3 regions of the Oryzifoliimicrobium ureilyticum genome follow, and region 1 is predicted to be linked to each of the others. Evidence: predicted binding sites of a transcription regulator. Region 1 holds the regulator's gene; each other region holds the start of a gene.
What was found. Region 1 encodes HrcA, which represses chaperone genes, less so after heat shock. Its sites were predicted from a motif close to GTTAGCACTCNCNNNNNGNGAGTGCTAAC; they were not measured.

Region 1 (5,867 bases):
CATGCCAATGTTCCGCAATCGATTGCAGAATGGTGTCGACCGTCTCCGGCTTCATGAGTGACGGCGTTCCGCCGCCGAGAAAGATGCTCGTGACGGTTTTGGGGCCGCTCATCTGCCGGGCAACCGAGATTTCCTGCTGGAACGCCCTGGCAAAGCGTTCCTGATCGATGGCCTGATGCCGTACATGGCTGTTAAAGTCACAATAGGGGCACTTAGCGGCACAAAATGGCCAGTGGACATAGACACCAAAGCCGGGATCGCCCGTGTCCTTTAACAAGCCGCCGTCTAGCACCGTATCTTGCGGCATATCCAGAATATCCACTGCTCGTTCAAAGCTCCAGGCAGGTCTCTACAAAGATCTTGAAGGCCCGCGCACGATGCGAAAGAGCGACGGGATCGCCGGGCCGCCAACCATGCTTTTCCTCCGCACTCATTTCGCCGAAGGTTCGTTCATGACCGAGAGGTTGAAAAACGGGATCATATCCAAAACCCTGCGTGCCTCGCGGCGGCCAAACGACCAGACCTTCGACCTCACCCCGAAAAAACTCAGTATGGCCGTCCGGCCAGGCAAGGCAAAGCACACTGACGAATCGTGCCGTCCGCTGTTCCGGCTTCGTTGCGCCGGCATCCTGCAAAGCGGTTTCGACCTTTTGCATCGCCATCGCGAAGTCGCGCGTGCCGTCCGCCGTCTCGGCCCAATTGGCGGTGTAGACGCCGGGTCGGCCACCCAGCGCATCGATAACGATCCCGGAATCATCCGACAAAGCCGGCATCCCGGCGGCCTTGGCCGAGGCGAGTGCCTTGATGGCAGCGTTCTCTTCGAAGGTCGTTCCCGTTTCGTCAGGTTCGGCGAACTTCAGCTCTGCGGCAGACTTTGCCGAAAACCCGAGAGGTCCAATGAGATCTTCGATTTCACGGATCTTGCCGGCATTGTGACTGGCGACAACGATTGTTTTGGTATCGAGTTTGCGCATTCCAGTTCCTATACGATGCCCCAGATGCGGGCTTCAGCGCATTCCAGGCTATTGCCGGCCGGGTCGCGGAAATAGATCGACCGGCCGCCATTTGGCCATGATACGCGCGATTCAATGAGAATGCCCGCAGCTTCGAGCCTTATTGCAATCCGATCGAGGTTTTCGGCCGAAACGCGAAAACATATATGCCCCTGGCCTCTTGTGCCGTGAGGAGGGACCTGAAGCGCATCTTGTTCCGGCGGCTTCACCGTTTCGTTCGGATTGAAGATCAGCAGCATACCGTTGCCGCTGCGGTAGAAGACATGTCTATCGTCGGCGCGGCTGACTTTCTCAAGCTCCAGAATATGTCCGTAGAAATTTTCCGCCGCATCGAGATCTTCGGCATAAAGCGCCGTCTCCAGAATGCCTTCCAGCATGTCCCGCATCAGCCAATTGCCTGCTTCTGCAGATCGACCAATTCACGGATACCCGCCTTTGCCAGGCCCATCAATGACGAAAACTGATCTTCGCTAAAAGGCGCGCCCTCGGCCGTTCCCTGGATTTCCACGATACCGCCGGCCCCTGTCATGACAAAGTTCGCGTCCGTTTCTGCCGCAGAATCTTCCAGGTAGTCGAGATCGATGACAGACTGTCCTGCAAAGATACCGCAAGAGATTGCTGCAACGTGGTCCTTCAAGACCCGATCGATCTTGATCATGTTGCGGTTTTCCATCCACTTCAGGCAGTCGTGGAGCGCGACCCAGCCGCCGGTGATCGAGGCCGTGCGGGTTCCCCCGTCAGCCTGCAGCACATCGCAATCGATCGTAATCTGCCGCTCACCCAATGCTGTGAGGTCGACGACTGCGCGCAGCGAGCGGCCAACCAGGCGCTGAATTTCCTGCGTACGGCCGCCTTGCTTGCCGGCGGCTGCCTCGCGCTTAGTCCGCTCGCCTGTCGCACGGGGCAACATGCCATATTCGGCAGTGACCCAGCCCTTGCCGGAATTGCGCAGCCACGGCGGCGTTTTTTCTTCCAGGCTTGCGGTGCACAGCACGTGCGTGTCGCCAAATTTGACGAGACAGGAGCCTTCGGCATGTTTGGCAAAGTTGCGCTCGAACGAGACTTTGCGCATTTGGTCGGTCTTTCTGCCTGATGGCCGCATCCGTCGTCTCCTTATTTCGTTGCGTGCCTTCTACGATTGAGCGCGTTCATTTGCAAATTCCCTTTTCATCGGCGGCCGCGAATGACTATATTTCGTGGAAACAACAAAAGGAGTTCCAAAGGCCTCATGGGTTTTAGAACGACGCAGGGTTCGGAGACTGTGATTCCGCTGGACGAGCGCTCAAGGGAGATCTTTCGTCGTATCGTTGAAGGCTATCTGGAAAACGGGGAGCCGCTCGGTTCGCGCAACCTTTCCCGCCTCCTGCCCATGTCGCTCTCGCCGGCATCCGTGCGCAACGTGATGAGCGATCTCGAGGAATTGGGCCTCATCTATTCCCCTCATATCAGCGCCGGGCGTTTGCCGACGCAGATCGGTTTGCGCTTCTTCGTCGATGCCTTCATGCAAGTCGGGGACCTTTCGCCGGAAGAACGGGCAACTATCGACCGGCAGATGCGGATCGACGGGCGTGATAAGCCTCTTGAATCGGTGATGAACGATGCCAGCAGCATGTTGTCGGGCATTTCGCGCGGTGCGGGCTTGGTCATCACGTCAAAAAGCGATCCGGTTCTCAAACATGTCGAATTCATTCGGCTCGAGCCAACGAAAGCGCTCGCCATTCTTGTCGGTGACCATGACCAGGTCGAAAATCGTATTATCGAGCTGCCGGCCGGAACGACGTCGGCGCAGCTCGTTGAGGCCGCCAACTTTTTGAATGCCCACATGACGGGGCAGACCTTGTCCGAGTTCCGGCAACAGCTCAGTCGGCTCAAGGACGATGTGCGCCGCGAGCTCGATACGTTGTCCCAGGAACTGATCGAGCGAGGGATTGCTGTTTGGGCCGGAAGCGCTGAGAAAGAAAAGCCGGCCCAACTGATCATCCGCGGCCGCGCCAATCTTCTGGAAGGGCTCGACGGCGCTGAAGATATTGATCGCTTACGCATGCTGTTCGACGATCTCGAACGCAAGGATAGTCTGATCGAGCTCCTCAACTTGGCCGAAAGCGGATCCGGAGTACGCATCTTCATTGGCTCGGAGAACAAGCTGTTTTCCCTGTCCGGTTCCTCGCTGATCGTTGCGCCCTATCGCGACGAGGATGAGCGGATCGTTGGCGCCGTTGGCGTGATCGGGCCGACGAGGCTCAACTATTCGCGCCTCGTTCCCATGGTGGACTATACGGCGCAGCTTATTTCACGCCTGTCGAGAGGCGGGCATTAGCGTCAATTTCACGCTTGTTCCGTCTTCTTGCTCACGCGGACTTGATTTTTCGAAAATGAAGCTCGATATCGGGCCCAACCCCTTTGACATCTGATAACCGGAGAGCGTCATGACTGACGAAACGACGAAAAACGGACCTGATGCCGCCGCGGCGGAAGCTGCAGCCGACGCGGCCGCGAACGTCGAGCAAGAAACTGCTGCACAGGAACCTGAGGCGGCGAGTGAACCCGATCCGCTGGATGTCCTGAAAGCGGAAAATTCCGAACTCCGCGATCGCTATCTTCGCCTTGCTGCCGAGATGGATAATTTGCGTCGGCGCACCGAACGCGACGTGAAGGATGCAAAGTCCTATTCCGTCGCAGGTTTTGCACGCGACATGCTGGCGGTTGCCGACAATTTGCGTCGTGCGCTTGATGCTATTCCCGCTGAGGCAAAGGAAGCTGGCAATGCCGGTCTTCAAAGCTTGATCGAAGGCGTAGAGATGACGGAACGCTCGATGTTGGGCGCCCTTGAGAGACACGGCGTCCGTCAATTGGACGCTGTCGGACAGAAGTTCGACCCGAACTTCCATCAAGCCATGTTCGAAGTGCCGAACCCGGATGTGCCGAACAATACGGTCGTTCAAGTCGTCCAGGCCGGATACACCATTGGCGAGCGCGTGTTGCGCCCCGCCATGGTCGGCGTCGCCAAAGGCGGCCCGAAGATCGACCAGGATGCGGGCAACTCCTACCTCGATCAGAAAGACGCGTGATCATTTAAGATCAAAGCAAGCTTAAAGCCAGAGCGCGATCCGGCGAGCCCGGCTCGCGCTTTTTTCGTAACGGCTCGTCAGATCCGGGCAAATCGCTCGATCAAAAGATCAAAGAAGCCGTCCGCATCGACGAACCGCATCACCTTGGCATTGCGCTTGCGATCGGTGACATGCCACCAGTCGACGACGGTCATGCCTTCAGTGAGTTCCGACTTAGTTTCAATTTCGACATTGCACTCACGTCCGCTGAACAGCTCAGGTTTCAAGAGATAGGCAATGACGGTCGGATCATGCAGTGGCCCGCCGTCCGAGCCATACTTCTCCACGTCGAAGCGCTCGAAGAATTCGAGCATCTCCACCATGGCCTTGGCTGGCGGCGTTCCAATCTCCGCCATCCGGCCTACGCGGTCCTTGCGGGTGAGAAGCTGATGTGTCACGTCGAGCGGCATCATCACGATCGGGACCCCAGATCGGAAGACGATATCGGCAGCTTCCGGATCGACATAGATATTGAATTCCGCAGCGGGCGTGATGTTGCCCCCTTCAAAAAAGCCGCCGCCCATCATGACGAGTTCCCTGATGCGCGATACGATGTCCGGTGCCTTTTCAAAGGCAAGGGCGATATTCGTTAAAGGCCCAAGCGTGCAGAGCGTGACACTCCCCTCTTCCTCGCGGCGGATCGTATCAACGATGAAATCGACGGCATGGCCTTGCTGAAGCGCCATGGTCGGCTCCGGCAGAACAGGACCATCGAGACCCGTTTTTCCGTGCACATGCTCGGCGGTCACCAGTTTGCGCTTGATCGGCTTGTCGGCCCCGGCAAAGACTCTCGTATCGGTGCGCCCGCAAAGTTCGCAGATGATGCGCGCATTGCGGCTCGTATAAGAAAGCGGCACATTGCCGGCAACAGCCGTAATCCCGAGTATCTCGATTTCGCTCGGGCTGCCGAAGGCCAGCATGATTGCGGCTGCATCGTCCTGACCGGGATCCGTATCGATAATGATCTTCCGCAAACTGCTCATAGTTCTCACCCTTTCATCGATTTCAACGCAGCCACGCCATGCATGATCATCTTGATTGAAAGGCACCGAAGCCTTTGTCAAGGCGCGCTTCCTGAAAGGGATATCTTGCGCTGGCGACTCAAGCTTCCCATATTGGTCCGGTCTGGATGCTTGCAGAAAGGTCCGGAAAGGTCGCTTGGATCAAGGACTTGAAAAATGAGCCGTATGACACCTTTTGCCAGCCCGCTGCTGCTGGGCTTCGACGCCATGGAAAAGACGCTTGAGCGGATTTCCAAAGCGAGCGACGGATATCCTCCGTACAATATTGAACGCGTTTCTGCAAATCCTGAAACAGGTGCGCCTGAACGGCTTCGCATCACCTTGGCCGTTGCAGGCTTTTCCGAGGATGAGCTTGAGGTCACCACCGAAGAAAACGAGCTTGTCATTCGCGGGCGTCAATCTGACCAGACCGAACGCGATTACCTTTATCGAGGTATCGCATCGCGCCAGTTCCAGCGCATATTCGTGCTTGCCGATGGCATTCGCGTTTTGGGTGCAAGTTTGAAAAATGGCTTGCTGTCGGTTGATCTTATTCGACCCGAACCGGCACGTATGGTGAAGAAAATTAACATTTCAGTTCCACAGTAGGACGATGGTTGCATTTGCGCCGTCCGATGCATAGTCGATCGCCGTGGTGGCGACGCTATGCGGGAAACAAAGAATACTGCGCCGGTGTTTCGGCGCAGATGTCCCTCTGGTGGAGGTGAAGGAATGTTGATGAAACA
Region 2 (5,867 bases), on a different contig from region 1:
TGGCTGGTTCTGGGCGGCGGAGGCCTCTTTGCCGTCTTTCCTCTCGCTTATTCGACCATCATGCCTGCGCTCTATGCACCCATCATCTTGATGCTGTTGGGCCTGATCTTTCGCGGTGTGGCCTTCGAATATCGCTGGAGAACCCGTCGCGCTCAACACATCTGGGACTTGGGTTTCTTCATCGGCTCTCTTACCGCAGCTTTTTGTCAGGGAATTTGCCTTGGCACGCTGGTTCAGGGAATCTCGGTTTCGAACCGCGCTTACTCTGGACAGCCTTTCGATTGGCTCACACCCTTTTCAATTGCAACGGGACTAGCGCTCGTTGGCGGATATGCGCTGTTGGGATCGACCTGGTTGATCGCCAAAACGCACAGTGACATGTCGAACCGGCTTCGCCCCGTCGCAATCATCTTGGCGACCGTGACTGTTATTCTAATGGGCGTCTTCAGCCTGTGGACGCCCTTTATCAAAGACCTTTATCTGGAGCGGTGGTTTGGCTATCCGACCGTCGTATTTTCCGTGATCGTTCCGGTCGTCGTCGCTGTTCTCTTCTACAGCATAGTAAGGGGACTGCGCAGTTCGGCGGAGTGGACGCCGTTCCTATGTGCACTCGGCCTGTTCATGACGGGTTACGCGGGCATCGGCATCAGCTTCTACCCATACATCGTTCCGCAAGCACTGACGATCTGGCAGGCCGCCGCGCCACCATCCAGCCTGAAGTTTTTGCTTGTGGGAGCCGCGGTCCTGGTCCCGATAATCTTGACCTATACCGCTTACGCCTATTGGGTTTTCCGTGGGAAGGTCGACCCTCATGGAGGATATCATTGATGAGGCAGACACTTTTCAAACTCAGCTGGTTCTTTGGTCTTTGGGCTGCCGGCGTCATGAGCGTCGGTTTGGTTGCACTTGCGATAAAGGCAGCCCTTGGCACTTGAGAAAGCCTCAAGATGTGATCTGCGCAACGTCGCTTGCGTACATCAACCTGAAAGCTGCTGAGACACATGCCGAAAAAGATCGAAAAGAGCCAGTTGCCGACAAAGGTATGCGTCCGTTGCGGACGACCATTTGCATGGCGGCGAAAATGGCGGAAAGATTGGGATGACGTCAAATACTGTTCTCAGCGCTGCCGGCAAACGAAGTGATCCATGAGCAAGAAGTTTTCCGTCGCTGTCATTGGGGCTGGTATAGCCGGGTTGAGCTTTGCCAAAGCGCTTCATCCAAATGCGAAAATCACCATATTTGAAAAAAGCCGCGGCGTCGCAGGTCGTATGGCCACACGAACACGCGGCGGCTTCGTATTTGATCATGGCGCACAGTATTTCACGGTTCGGGAGGAGCGTTTTCGCCACGCGCTAGCTTCTGCCATCGAACACGGTCCGGTCGAGCCATGGACCGTCGCGATCGCCTCCATCGGGATCGAAGGCGAGACGACGTTCCGCGAAAACGCCCAACTCCGGTTCGTGGGCACGCCTTCAATGACGGCCCTAGGCAAGTATTGGGCAAAGGACTTTGATGTTCGCCTGAACCACAAGGCAACAAGCCTGCGCCGCGATGGCGGACTGTGGTATCTTGATTTTGAAGCCGCGGCGTCAGAGGGCCCCTTCGATTGGGTTGTTTCGAGTGCCCCGGCGCCTCAGACCGAAGCTCTCCTTCCCTTGCCGCCGGTGCATCGTCAGAAATTGCAGGCTGTATGCATGCAGGCATGCTTTACGCTTATGGTCGCTTTGGCCGATCACAGCGAACTTCCGAGCGCCGGATGCCAGATCGACCATCCTGTATTAGGTTGGATCGCGCGAAACGACGCTAAACCTCGCCGAGACGGACCAGCCTGTCTTGTTGTTCACGCCAATAATGAGTGGTCGTCCCGCAATATTGAAATGCCGTTGGTGCAGGTGCAGGCCGCAATGGTGGGCGCTTTACGGGAGGTCCTTGCTTTAGAGTCGATCAACCCGGACCTTTTTGCGGAGTTGCATCGCTGGCGCTATGCCAATGTCGCAAAAGCACTTGGGGAACCATACCTCCTCGATGAGCAACAGCGCATTGCTGCCTGCGGAGATTGGTGTCTCGGCAACCGTGTGGAAGCCGCGTTTATGAGCGGGGCAATATTGGCAGACAAGATGAACGAAATGGCGCGGCAAAACATATGACACACCCAGCCACGAAAAGCGTTTCCGCGATTTTGACTATCGCCGGTGCTGCTCCTTTCATCCTGTTGCTTTCACCCCATCTGCCTCTCGCGGATGCCGTTTTGCCCGATCATGAAACAGCGTTTCTCACCTACGGCGCGATCATAGCGGCATTCATGGCGGGCGCGCTCTGGGGTCTCAGCCAAACTGCCAGCAATGTTCCGATCGCACAGCTTGTTGTCAGCAATATCCTTGCGCTCGTTGCTTGGGCATCGCTTCTTCTGCCGCGCTCGTATCTTCACGCATCGCTTGCGATTCAGCTGGCAAGTTTCTTGGGTCTCCTTGCGGCGGATCTCAACCTGCGAAAGGCAGGTTTGGAAGCCTCATGGTATATAAAGCTTCGCTTGAGCGTAACGGCGATCGTGGCAGCAGCCTATTGCGCCGCCTTCCTCTACCTTTGAAGCCGTTGGGCATGATCAATGCACTGCCATGCTGACCGGCTTATGGGGTCTGGCTATACGGAACTGATGGAGCAAATATCGGGCGTGCTGGACAATCTTGTCCGCAGCGTCGATGTCGAAGCGTGCCAGCTCATCGGCATTTGCCTTGATGGCTGTCGCCATATTCCGCGAAAGGGTGGCAAAGCCTTTCTGGCCTTCAATAAACGCCTCGTAAGCGCTGCCTTCCAGCGTGTCTGCAAGATGCGCTAAGGCCTCCTCACGCTCGTCAACGCTCATATCACGAATTGATTTTTGGTATCCTTCCATCGTCATGCTCTCGGTACAAATCGGTTGATCTTGTTCCGGTGCCGAGCTGCGTCACGAGCCTCGGCGCAGAGGAAATAGGAAGGATATTTTTTGCGTTCAAGATGCTGTCAATGCAGCCTGATCTCGCCCGTCACTTTTTTCCATTCACTGGGACCAACCAACTGACGATGCGTGTAACGAACTGAGTGAAGGGGTCCCTCCAACTTCGTTTCCCAAAAATTCAGAAACTTACGCATTTCGGGAAAATCGGGCGCCAGATCGTAATCCTGCCAGACGTAGCTTTGCAGAACGGACCCGAAATCGGGCATGCGATATAGAATATGCGCTGTCGTCAGACCGTAGCCGGCCATTTGCATTTCCAATTCAGAAGTAAAACGCATTCTTTGCCTCCGTTTCATGACACGATGATGGTGCCGCCGGACGGCGTCATTCGCAACTGGAAAATCCACTTCTTAAAAATTTTATGTCAATCTAATCAGGGCGTTAGTAGCAAAATGAGGCGAGTGCTAATTTTTTTCCCCTACGGCCTCTTGAAAATAAAAATCGGCGAAACGATCTCATCCCGCGCGATCGCCAGAATGGGATTGCAATCCGTCCGGACTGGTCATCCGGTCCGAGGGGAATCTTGATCATCATCGTTTGTCCAGGAGGAAAACATGACGTTCCGACCGCTTCACGACCGAATTCTCGTCCGCCGCATCGAATCGGAAGAAAAGACAAAAGGCGGCATTATCATTCCCGACACAGCCAAAGAAAAACCGCAGGAAGGCGAAGTCATTGCCGTTGGACCTGGCGCTCGCAACGAAGCCGGCCAGCTCCAGGCGCTCGATGTGACAGTCGGCGACCGTATCCTGTTCGGCAAATGGTCCGGCACCGAGATCAAGATCAATGGCGAAGACCTTCTCATCATGAAGGAGAGCGACGTCATGGGTGTGATCGACGCAAAGCTCGCCGAGAAGAAAGCTGCCTGAGAGCTTCTTCATCTGTGACATCAAAGCTTTGAAAGGATTGAAAGAATGGCTGCTAAAGAAGTCAAGTTTCATAGCGAGGCCCGCGAGAAGATGCTGCGCGGCGTCGACACGCTGGCAAATGCCGTCAAAGTGACCCTCGGTCCGAAGGGCCGTAACGTGGTGATCGATAAGTCGTTCGGCGCTCCTCGCATTACCAAGGACGGTGTGTCCGTTGCCAAGGAAATCGAGCTGGAAGACAAGTTCGAAAACATGGGCGCGCAGATGCTGCGCGAAGTGGCCTCCAAGACCAACGACCTCGCTGGTGACGGCACCACCACCGCAACGGTTCTGGCCCAAGCGATCGTTAAGGAAGGCGCGAAAGCCGTTGCGTCGGGCATGAACCCGATGGACCTGAAGCGCGGTATTGACCTTGCCGTGGATGCCGTTGTTGGAGAGCTGAAGCGCAATGCACGCAAGATCTCCAACAATTCAGAAATTGCTCAGGTCGGCACGATCTCCGCCAATGGCGACGCGGAAATCGGCCGTTATCTTGCCGAAGCGATGGAAAAGGTCGGCAACGAAGGCGTCATCACCGTCGAAGAAGCCAAAACCGCTGAAACCGAACTTGAAGTTGTTGAAGGCATGCAGTTCGACCGCGGTTACCTCTCGCCATACTTCGTCACCAATCAGGACAAGATGCGCGTGGAGCTGGAAGAGCCTTACATCCTCATTTATGAGAAGAAGCTCTCCAACTTGCAAGCAATGTTGCCGGTTCTTGAAGCAGTCGTTCAGTCCGGTAAGCCGCTTCTCGTTATCGCTGAAGATGTTGAAGGCGAAGCGCTGGCGACCCTCGTGGTCAACAAGCTGCGCGGCGGCCTGAAGATTGCTGCCGTCAAGGCTCCCGGCTTCGGCGATCGCCGTAAGGCCATGCTGGAAGACATCGCCATCCTGACGGGCGGTACCGTGATCTCCGAGGACCTCGGCATTAAGCTCGAAAATGTCACGCTCGACATGCTGGGCAGGGCGAAAAAGGTCGTAATCGATAAGGAAAATACCACGGTCGTTGACGGCGCAGGCGCAAAGTCCGACATCGAAGGCCGCACGGCACAGATTCGCGCCCAGATCGAAGAAACCACCTCTGACTATGACCGCGAAAAGCTGCAGGAGCGTCTCGCAAAGCTCGCTGGCGGCGTTGCCGTGATCCGCGTTGGCGGCTCGACGGAAGTCGAAGTCAAGGAAAAGAAGGATCGGGTGGACGATGCGCTGCACGCAACCCGCGCCGCAGTGGAGGAAGGTATTCTGCCTGGTGGCGGCATTGCCTTGCTGCGCGCGATCAAGGCGCTCGATGCCGTGAAGTTCGCCAATGACGATCAACGCGTCGGTGTCGATATTGTCCGCCGTGCCATTGAAGCGCCAGTTCGCCAGATCGCTGAAAATGCCGGTGCAGAAGGTTCGGTCATCGTCGGCAAGCTGCGCGAAAAGAGCGATTTCTCCTATGGCTGGAATGCTCAGACCGGCGAGTTCGGCGATCTCTACAGCCAGGGAGTTATCGATCCTGCGAAAGTCGTGCGTACCGCGCTGCAAGATGCAGCCTCTGTCGCCGGCCTTCTCGTGACGACAGAAGCAATGATTGCAGAAAAGCCGAAGAAGGAAGCCGCTGCTCCAGTGCCGGCGGGCGCAGGCATGGACTTCTAAGATGATGTTTGGCCCGCCTCGATAAGGCGGGCCTTTTCGTACGATCATGGTTCAGGCCGTTTTAAGACGTTTGGAAACAGGCATGGATGCGCGGGACCTCATGATTTGTCAGCGCGTTTTCGATGCCTTCCGCCTCCAGGTGGGGTTCGACAAAGCATCTCCAGAAGCGCAGCGGATTGCTGCAATCACCGTGCAGCTTTATCGCCAAGGCGTTCGCAAGCCAGACCAACTGCGAGCTATGGTTGAAGCAGCATATGAACCTTCCCCGCCAGAGCGCGAAATACCACCGTCTCGCCAGGCTGTATTGACCTGAGGCAAGCTCGCCAACA
Region 3 (5,867 bases), on a different contig from region 1:
TTTCAAACACATTGGCATAGCCGCCAAGCTTCAATGGTATGATTGCGATCGCCACGATGACAACGATGTAAATCATGATGTCCTTGACGAAGGCGATCAATGCTGGAGCACGTAGGCCCGCAGAATAGGTGTAGAGCGCCAGAATGATGAATGCGAGCGCAAGCGGGATTTCCCCATGCAATCCCAGTGCGCGCAGGACGGCTTCCATGCCGACAAGCTGAAGAGCAATATAGGGCATTGTGGCCAGAACGCCCGTTATGGCGACCGCTAGTTCCAGGGCCCGGGAGCCATATTGACCATAAACCACATCGCCCGCGGTCACATAGCCAAAGTCCTTGGCACGCTTCCAAAGGAGCGGCATGACCATGAAGACAAAGGGATAAACGACAATCGTATAAGGCAAGGCAAAGAAGCCGTAAGCGCCGACAGAATAGACAAGGGCCGGAACCGCGATCACGGTATATGCCGTGTAGAAGTCGCCGCCGACAAGGAACCAGGTAATCCAGGTCCCGAATGATCGGCCGCCAAGGCCCCATTCGTCGATATGCGCTAAGGTCTTTGGTTTACGCCAATGCGCGGCAACAAAGCCCATCACGGTAACCAAGGCAAAGAAGAAGATGAAAACGCCGAGCGCGACGGGATTGATGTCAGTCGGCATCGCGCGTGCTCCGATAAACGATGTAGGTCAAGATCGCAGTAACAGGAACCCAGAGCAACTGGTACCAATAGAAGAACGGAAAGCCGAAGAGCACGGGATCCCGGGAATTGTAGAAGGGAACCCAGAGCAGACCAATATAAGGAATAATAAGCAACCAGCGCACCGCTGATCCTGAACCCTTGCTCATAACGAAATTGCCTCTCGAACGTCGTCTCCGCGCGAATCCTCCGCCGCGTTCAAAATCAGGGATACACGCTAGATTGAAACAGGCAACTTTATTTTGCCAGCGAAACAAACCAAATCTAATTGGCTGCGTCTGCGCTGAAACAAAGCGCCAAATCGAGCTGGCTCAGTGGCTTGACGCCACCCAGCAAAGCTCGTGCTTCCTCTTCGTCCCGACGCATCTGCGCAACGAGGGGTTCAAGCCCGTCGAACTTCAACTCCGGCCTCAAATAACCGAATAAGGATACGGCGCAGCTTTTATCGTAGAGATCGCCAGAGAAGTCGAAAAGATAGGTCTCCAGAAGTGGCAATCCGTTCTGCGTAACCGTCGGACGACGCCCATAGCTTGCGACAGCATCGTGGAGTGTGCCATCCGGCAGACGAAAGCGAACGGCATAGATGCCTGTCTTCAACTCAACTTCAGGGGGCAAAGCCATATTGGCTGTCGGATAACCGAGCTGGCGACCAAGTTTTTCCCCGCCCACAACCGTTGACTCCACCGTGTAGCGGTAGCCGAGCAGACCCGATGCGCCAACGACGTCGCCATTGCTCAACTCGCTGCGAATGCGGCTTGAGGAAACAACCTCGGCATTTTCGTCGCGATAGGCATCGATCAGCGTCACGCCAAAGCCATGCCGTTTTCCAGCTTCCATCAGAAAGGCTGGCCCGCCCTCCCGGCTATGACCGAAATGAAAGTCGAAGCCGGTGACGATTTCGCTTGCGTGTAGCCAGTCTTTCAAGATCGACCGGACGAAATCTTCTGCCGATCGTTGGGAGAACTCATATGAAAACGGGTATTCGACAACAGCATCGAACCCCAAAATGTCCAGGATTTGCGCCTTTAAGGGCGCGGGCGTCAGACGAAAGACAGGCGTTTGCGGCTTAAACACCGTTCTTGGATGTGGCTCGAAGGTCAGGACAAGCGCTGGAACCTGCCGCTGCTGTGCAATCTTCAGCGCCTCACTAAGGACAGACTGGTGACCGCGATGAACACCATCGAAGTTTCCGATGGCAATCACGCCGCCATGCAGATGGTCTGGAAGCGGCTGGCGATTCTCGTTGCGATGAAAAAGCTTCATGAGCGCTCCCTAAGCCAGGCGCGGCATCCACCACCGCGGGGCGACCTGTTCGCGATGAAGGTAGTCAACGAGAAGAGCCTCGTCGGTCTCGCCATGCACGGTGTATTCCTTGGCATGAATGCCGCCGCTGATGTAGAGAAGGTCGAGACCAAAATCGAGCGCGCCACGCACATCCGTCGGCATTCCGTCTCCGATTGCAACAACGCGGTTCTTCTCCAGTCCTCCTCTCAATCTTTGCGCTTCGGCAAAGACTGCTTCGTAAATCGGATTATGAGGCTTGCCCGCGATCCGAATGCTGCCGCCAAGCTGGGCGTAATAGGCAGCCATCGCGCCCGCACAAGGGATCATCCGATGGCCGCGTTCAACGATCAGATCTGGATTGGCGCAGATCATCGGCACGGAACGCGATGCAAATGCCTTCAACATATCTGTGTAATCTTCCGGCGTTTCGGTTTCATCGTCAAAAAACCCGGTGCAAACGACAACCTCTGCATCCTTTTCGCCAACGCGTTCGACGCCAAGACCCTCAATGAGAGCAAGATCGCGATCGGGCCCGAGCAGGAAAACCTTACGCGGCCCTTCGGCGATCAACGCGCGGGTCACGTCTCCTGACGTTACGATCGCATCGTATGCTTCGTCAGGAACACCAATTTGCTGCAATTGCGCAACAACCTGCGGGGCTATGCGCGGCGAATTGGTGATAAGAACGACGGTAACACCCTCTTGGCGCGCTGCCTGCAGCGCATGCCCAGCAGCCGCGAACGGCTCGACACCATTGTGAAGCACGCCCCAGACATCGCAAAATACCGCATCGTAGTGTTTGGCAATTTCGGCGAACCCGGCAATCCGTTGCGGCATAATCTGTCTCATCCTTTTGCTGTCGGGGCTGACATTGCAAAGGCTTGGTGCGTTGGCAAGCATTTTCCCGTTTGCAAAGCAAAACTATCGTGGCAAACGCCTATGCTAAAACGCCGAAAGGCTTGTCTTCCAGTCTTTACACTACCCCTTAACTCGCCAATGGCACCTCGTTTGCAGCGAGAACCTGGGGCACGCAATTCAATGGGGCTGATACAGTCATTGCTGTATGACCCGCAACTGGAGCGAGAGCCCGACCCTAACGATATTCGACCTCCACAGCGAGAAAAACCCACCCGCCGTTCTTGACTCCCGAAATCACCGTCCTTAAATGCAGGCCGCTAGCACTCATCAAGGTAGAGTGCTAACACAAATCCATGCGGGCCATCTTGGCCTTGCAGATGTCATTTGATCGAGGGATTAGACTAATGGCAACCACCAACTTCCGCCCCCTGCATGACCGCGTCGTTGTACGCCGCGTTGAGTCCGAAGAAAAGACCAAGGGCGGGATCATCATTCCAGATACCGCTAAGGAAAAGCCGCAGGAAGGCGAAATCATCGCTGTCGGTTCTGGCGCTCGCGATGAATCTGGCAAGATCGTTCCTCTCGACGTGAAGGCTGGCGACCGCGTTCTGTTCGGCAAGTGGTCGGGTACCGAAGTCAAGATCAACGGCGAAGACCTGTTGATCATGAAGGAATCCGACATCATGGGCATTATCGGCTGATCTGCCGGTTTCCCACTCTGATTATCGCTGACACCTCTTTCAGGAGTTATCAAAATGGCAGCTAAAGAAGTTAAATTCGGCCGCAGCGCGCGCGAAAAGATGCTGCGCGGCGTCGATGTTCTCGCAGACGCAGTGAAGGTAACGCTTGGCCCGAAGGGTCGTAACGTTGTTATCGACAAGTCCTTCGGCGCTCCGCGCATCACCAAGGACGGCGTTTCTGTCGCCAAGGAAATCGAACTGGAAGACAAGTTCGAAAACATGGGCGCACAGATGGTGCGCGAAGTTGCTTCCAAGACCAACGACGTTGCCGGCGACGGTACAACGACGGCAACGGTTCTTGCTCAGGCAATCGTCCGCGAAGGCGCCAAGGCTGTTGCAGCCGGCATGAACCCGATGGATCTGAAGCGCGGTATCGACCTCGCTGTTGGCGAAGTCGTCAAGGATCTCCAGGCTAAGGCCAAGAAGATCAACACGTCGGAAGAAGTTGCTCAGGTCGGTACGATCTCTGCAAACGGCGAAAAGCAGATCGGTCTCGACATCGCTGAAGCGATGCAGAAGGTCGGCAACGAAGGCGTCATCACCGTCGAAGAAGCCAAGACTGCTGAAACCGAACTCGAAGTCGTTGAAGGCATGCAGTTCGACCGCGGTTATCTGTCGCCATACTTCGTCACCAACCCTGAAAAGATGGTTGCTGACCTTGATGACGCTTACATCCTTCTTCACGAGAAGAAGCTTTCGAACCTGCAGGCCATGCTGCCTGTGCTCGAAGCTGTCGTTCAGACGGGCAAGCCGCTTCTCATCATCGCTGAAGACGTTGAAGGCGAAGCCCTTGCAACGCTCGTCGTCAATAAGCTTCGTGGCGGCCTGAAGATCGCTGCCGTCAAGGCTCCTGGCTTCGGCGATCGCCGCAAGGCCATGCTCGAAGACATCGCTATCCTGACGGGTGGTACGGTTATCTCCGAAGACCTCGGCATCAAGCTCGAAAACGTTACGCTCGACATGCTCGGCAAGTCCAAGCGTGTTTCGATCTCCAAGGAAAACACGACCATCGTCGACGGCGCTGGCGCCAAGTCCGACATCGAAGGCCGTGTTGCTCAGATCAAGGCTCAGATCGAAGAAACCACTTCTGACTACGACCGCGAAAAGCTGCAGGAGCGTCTTGCAAAGCTTGCTGGCGGCGTTGCCGTGATCCGCGTTGGCGGCTCGACGGAAGTCGAAGTCAAGGAAAAGAAGGACCGCATCGACGACGCTCTGAACGCAACCCGTGCGGCCGTTCAGGAAGGTATCGTTCCTGGCGGTGGTGTCGCTCTTCTGCGTTCTTCCACGAAGATCGTCGCAAAGGGCGAGAACGACGATCAGGAAGCCGGCATCAACATCGTTCGCCGCGCTCTGCAGTCGCTCGTTCGTCAGATCGCTGACAACGCTGGTGACGAAGCTTCTATCGTTGTTGGCAAGATCCTTGAAAAGAACGAAGACAACTACGGCTACAACGCCCAGACCGGCGAATATGGTGACATGATCTCCATGGGTATCGTCGACCCGGTCAAGGTCGTTCGTACGGCTCTGCAGAACGCAGCTTCGGTTGCATCGCTGCTGATCACGACGGAAGCCATGATTGCTGAACTTCCGAAGAAAGAATCTGCTGCTCCGGCAATGCCAGGCGGCGGCATGGGCGGCATGGATTTCTAATCTATCCTGCACAGTTCTTAGTAGAAAGGGCGGTCTTTGGGCCGCCCTTTTTCGTTGGAGATTGTCTGTGCTGATTAGTTCGATCTTGTGACGACCGCTAGCGGTTGCCGAACATCGCACATGCCTGAAAGCTTGCGGCGGTTCTCAGTTTGGGCTTTTGGGAACCTCTAGACCCTTGGTGCTTGCGGGGCGTGCAAGGCAGCGGTCGAGCCAAGCCATGACGGCAGGAAATTTTTCGAGCTCCAACACCTCTCGTGCGCCATAATGTACATCTGTCCCCCGCACCCACGGAAACGTGCTGATGTCGGTAATCGTGTAGAGATCACCCATAATCCACTGTCGATCCGCAAGCCGGCTTTCCAGAACGCTCAGCAACCTCTTGGATTCATCGCGATACCTTTCCATCGGATAGGCGTTGTTGGCCACTTTATCGGCTGCATATTTGAAGAAGTGACCGAATTGGCCGAACATCGGCCCTACGCCGCCCATCTGAAAGAAAAGCCAACAAATGGCTTCGTAACGAGCGGATGGATCTGACGGGAGCAACTTTCCGGTCTTCTCTGCCAAATAAAGCAAGATGGCACCGGACTCGAAGAGGCCTACCGGCTTTCCTTGTGGACCGCTTGGATCAATGATTGC

Region 2: groES (co-chaperone GroES) is a predicted target of HrcA. The motif match lies at 3,376-3,404, and genes of this name have one in related genera.
Region 3: groES (co-chaperone GroES) is a predicted target of HrcA. The motif match lies at 3,155-3,183, and genes of this name have one in related genera.

Annotation. Positions count from the first base shown of each region.
Region 1 is NZ_JBBBVQ010000006.1:103,403-109,269, reverse strand. Features, by position in the region: gene hemW (radical SAM family heme chaperone HemW) at 1-307, opposite strand, end outside; gene rdgB (RdgB/HAM1 family non-canonical purine NTP pyrophosphatase) at 330-974, opposite strand; gene VQ830_RS10385 (VOC family protein) at 983-1,399, opposite strand; gene rph (ribonuclease PH) at 1,399-2,115, opposite strand; gene hrcA (heat-inducible transcriptional repressor HrcA) at 2,242-3,330, shown strand; gene grpE (nucleotide exchange factor GrpE) at 3,440-4,081, shown strand; gene VQ830_RS10365 (nucleoside hydrolase) at 4,159-5,103, opposite strand; gene VQ830_RS10360 (Hsp20 family protein) at 5,299-5,730, shown strand; gene VQ830_RS10355 (BQ00720 family protein) at 5,854-5,867, shown strand, end outside.
Region 2 is NZ_JBBBVQ010000001.1:49,146-55,012, forward strand. Features, by position in the region: gene cydB (cytochrome d ubiquinol oxidase subunit II) at 1-828, shown strand, start outside; gene VQ830_RS00260 (DUF2256 domain-containing protein) at 1,002-1,142, shown strand; gene VQ830_RS00265 (NAD(P)/FAD-dependent oxidoreductase) at 1,146-2,147, shown strand; gene VQ830_RS00270 (DUF3429 domain-containing protein) at 2,144-2,587, shown strand; gene VQ830_RS00275 (hypothetical protein) at 2,603-2,893, opposite strand; gene VQ830_RS00280 (usg protein) at 3,001-3,273, opposite strand; gene groES (co-chaperone GroES) at 3,550-3,864, shown strand; gene groL (chaperonin GroEL) at 3,910-5,538, shown strand; gene VQ830_RS00295 (hypothetical protein) at 5,621-5,851, shown strand.
Region 3 is NZ_JBBBVQ010000001.1:220,762-226,628, reverse strand. Features, by position in the region: gene mctP (monocarboxylate uptake permease MctP) at 1-658, opposite strand, end outside; gene VQ830_RS01095 (DUF3311 domain-containing protein) at 648-845, opposite strand; gene VQ830_RS01090 (bifunctional riboflavin kinase/FAD synthetase) at 961-1,959, opposite strand; gene VQ830_RS01085 (TIGR01459 family HAD-type hydrolase) at 1,969-2,817, opposite strand; gene groES (co-chaperone GroES) at 3,243-3,539, shown strand; gene groL (chaperonin GroEL) at 3,594-5,228, shown strand; gene VQ830_RS01070 (glutathione S-transferase N-terminal domain-containing protein) at 5,373-5,867, opposite strand, start outside.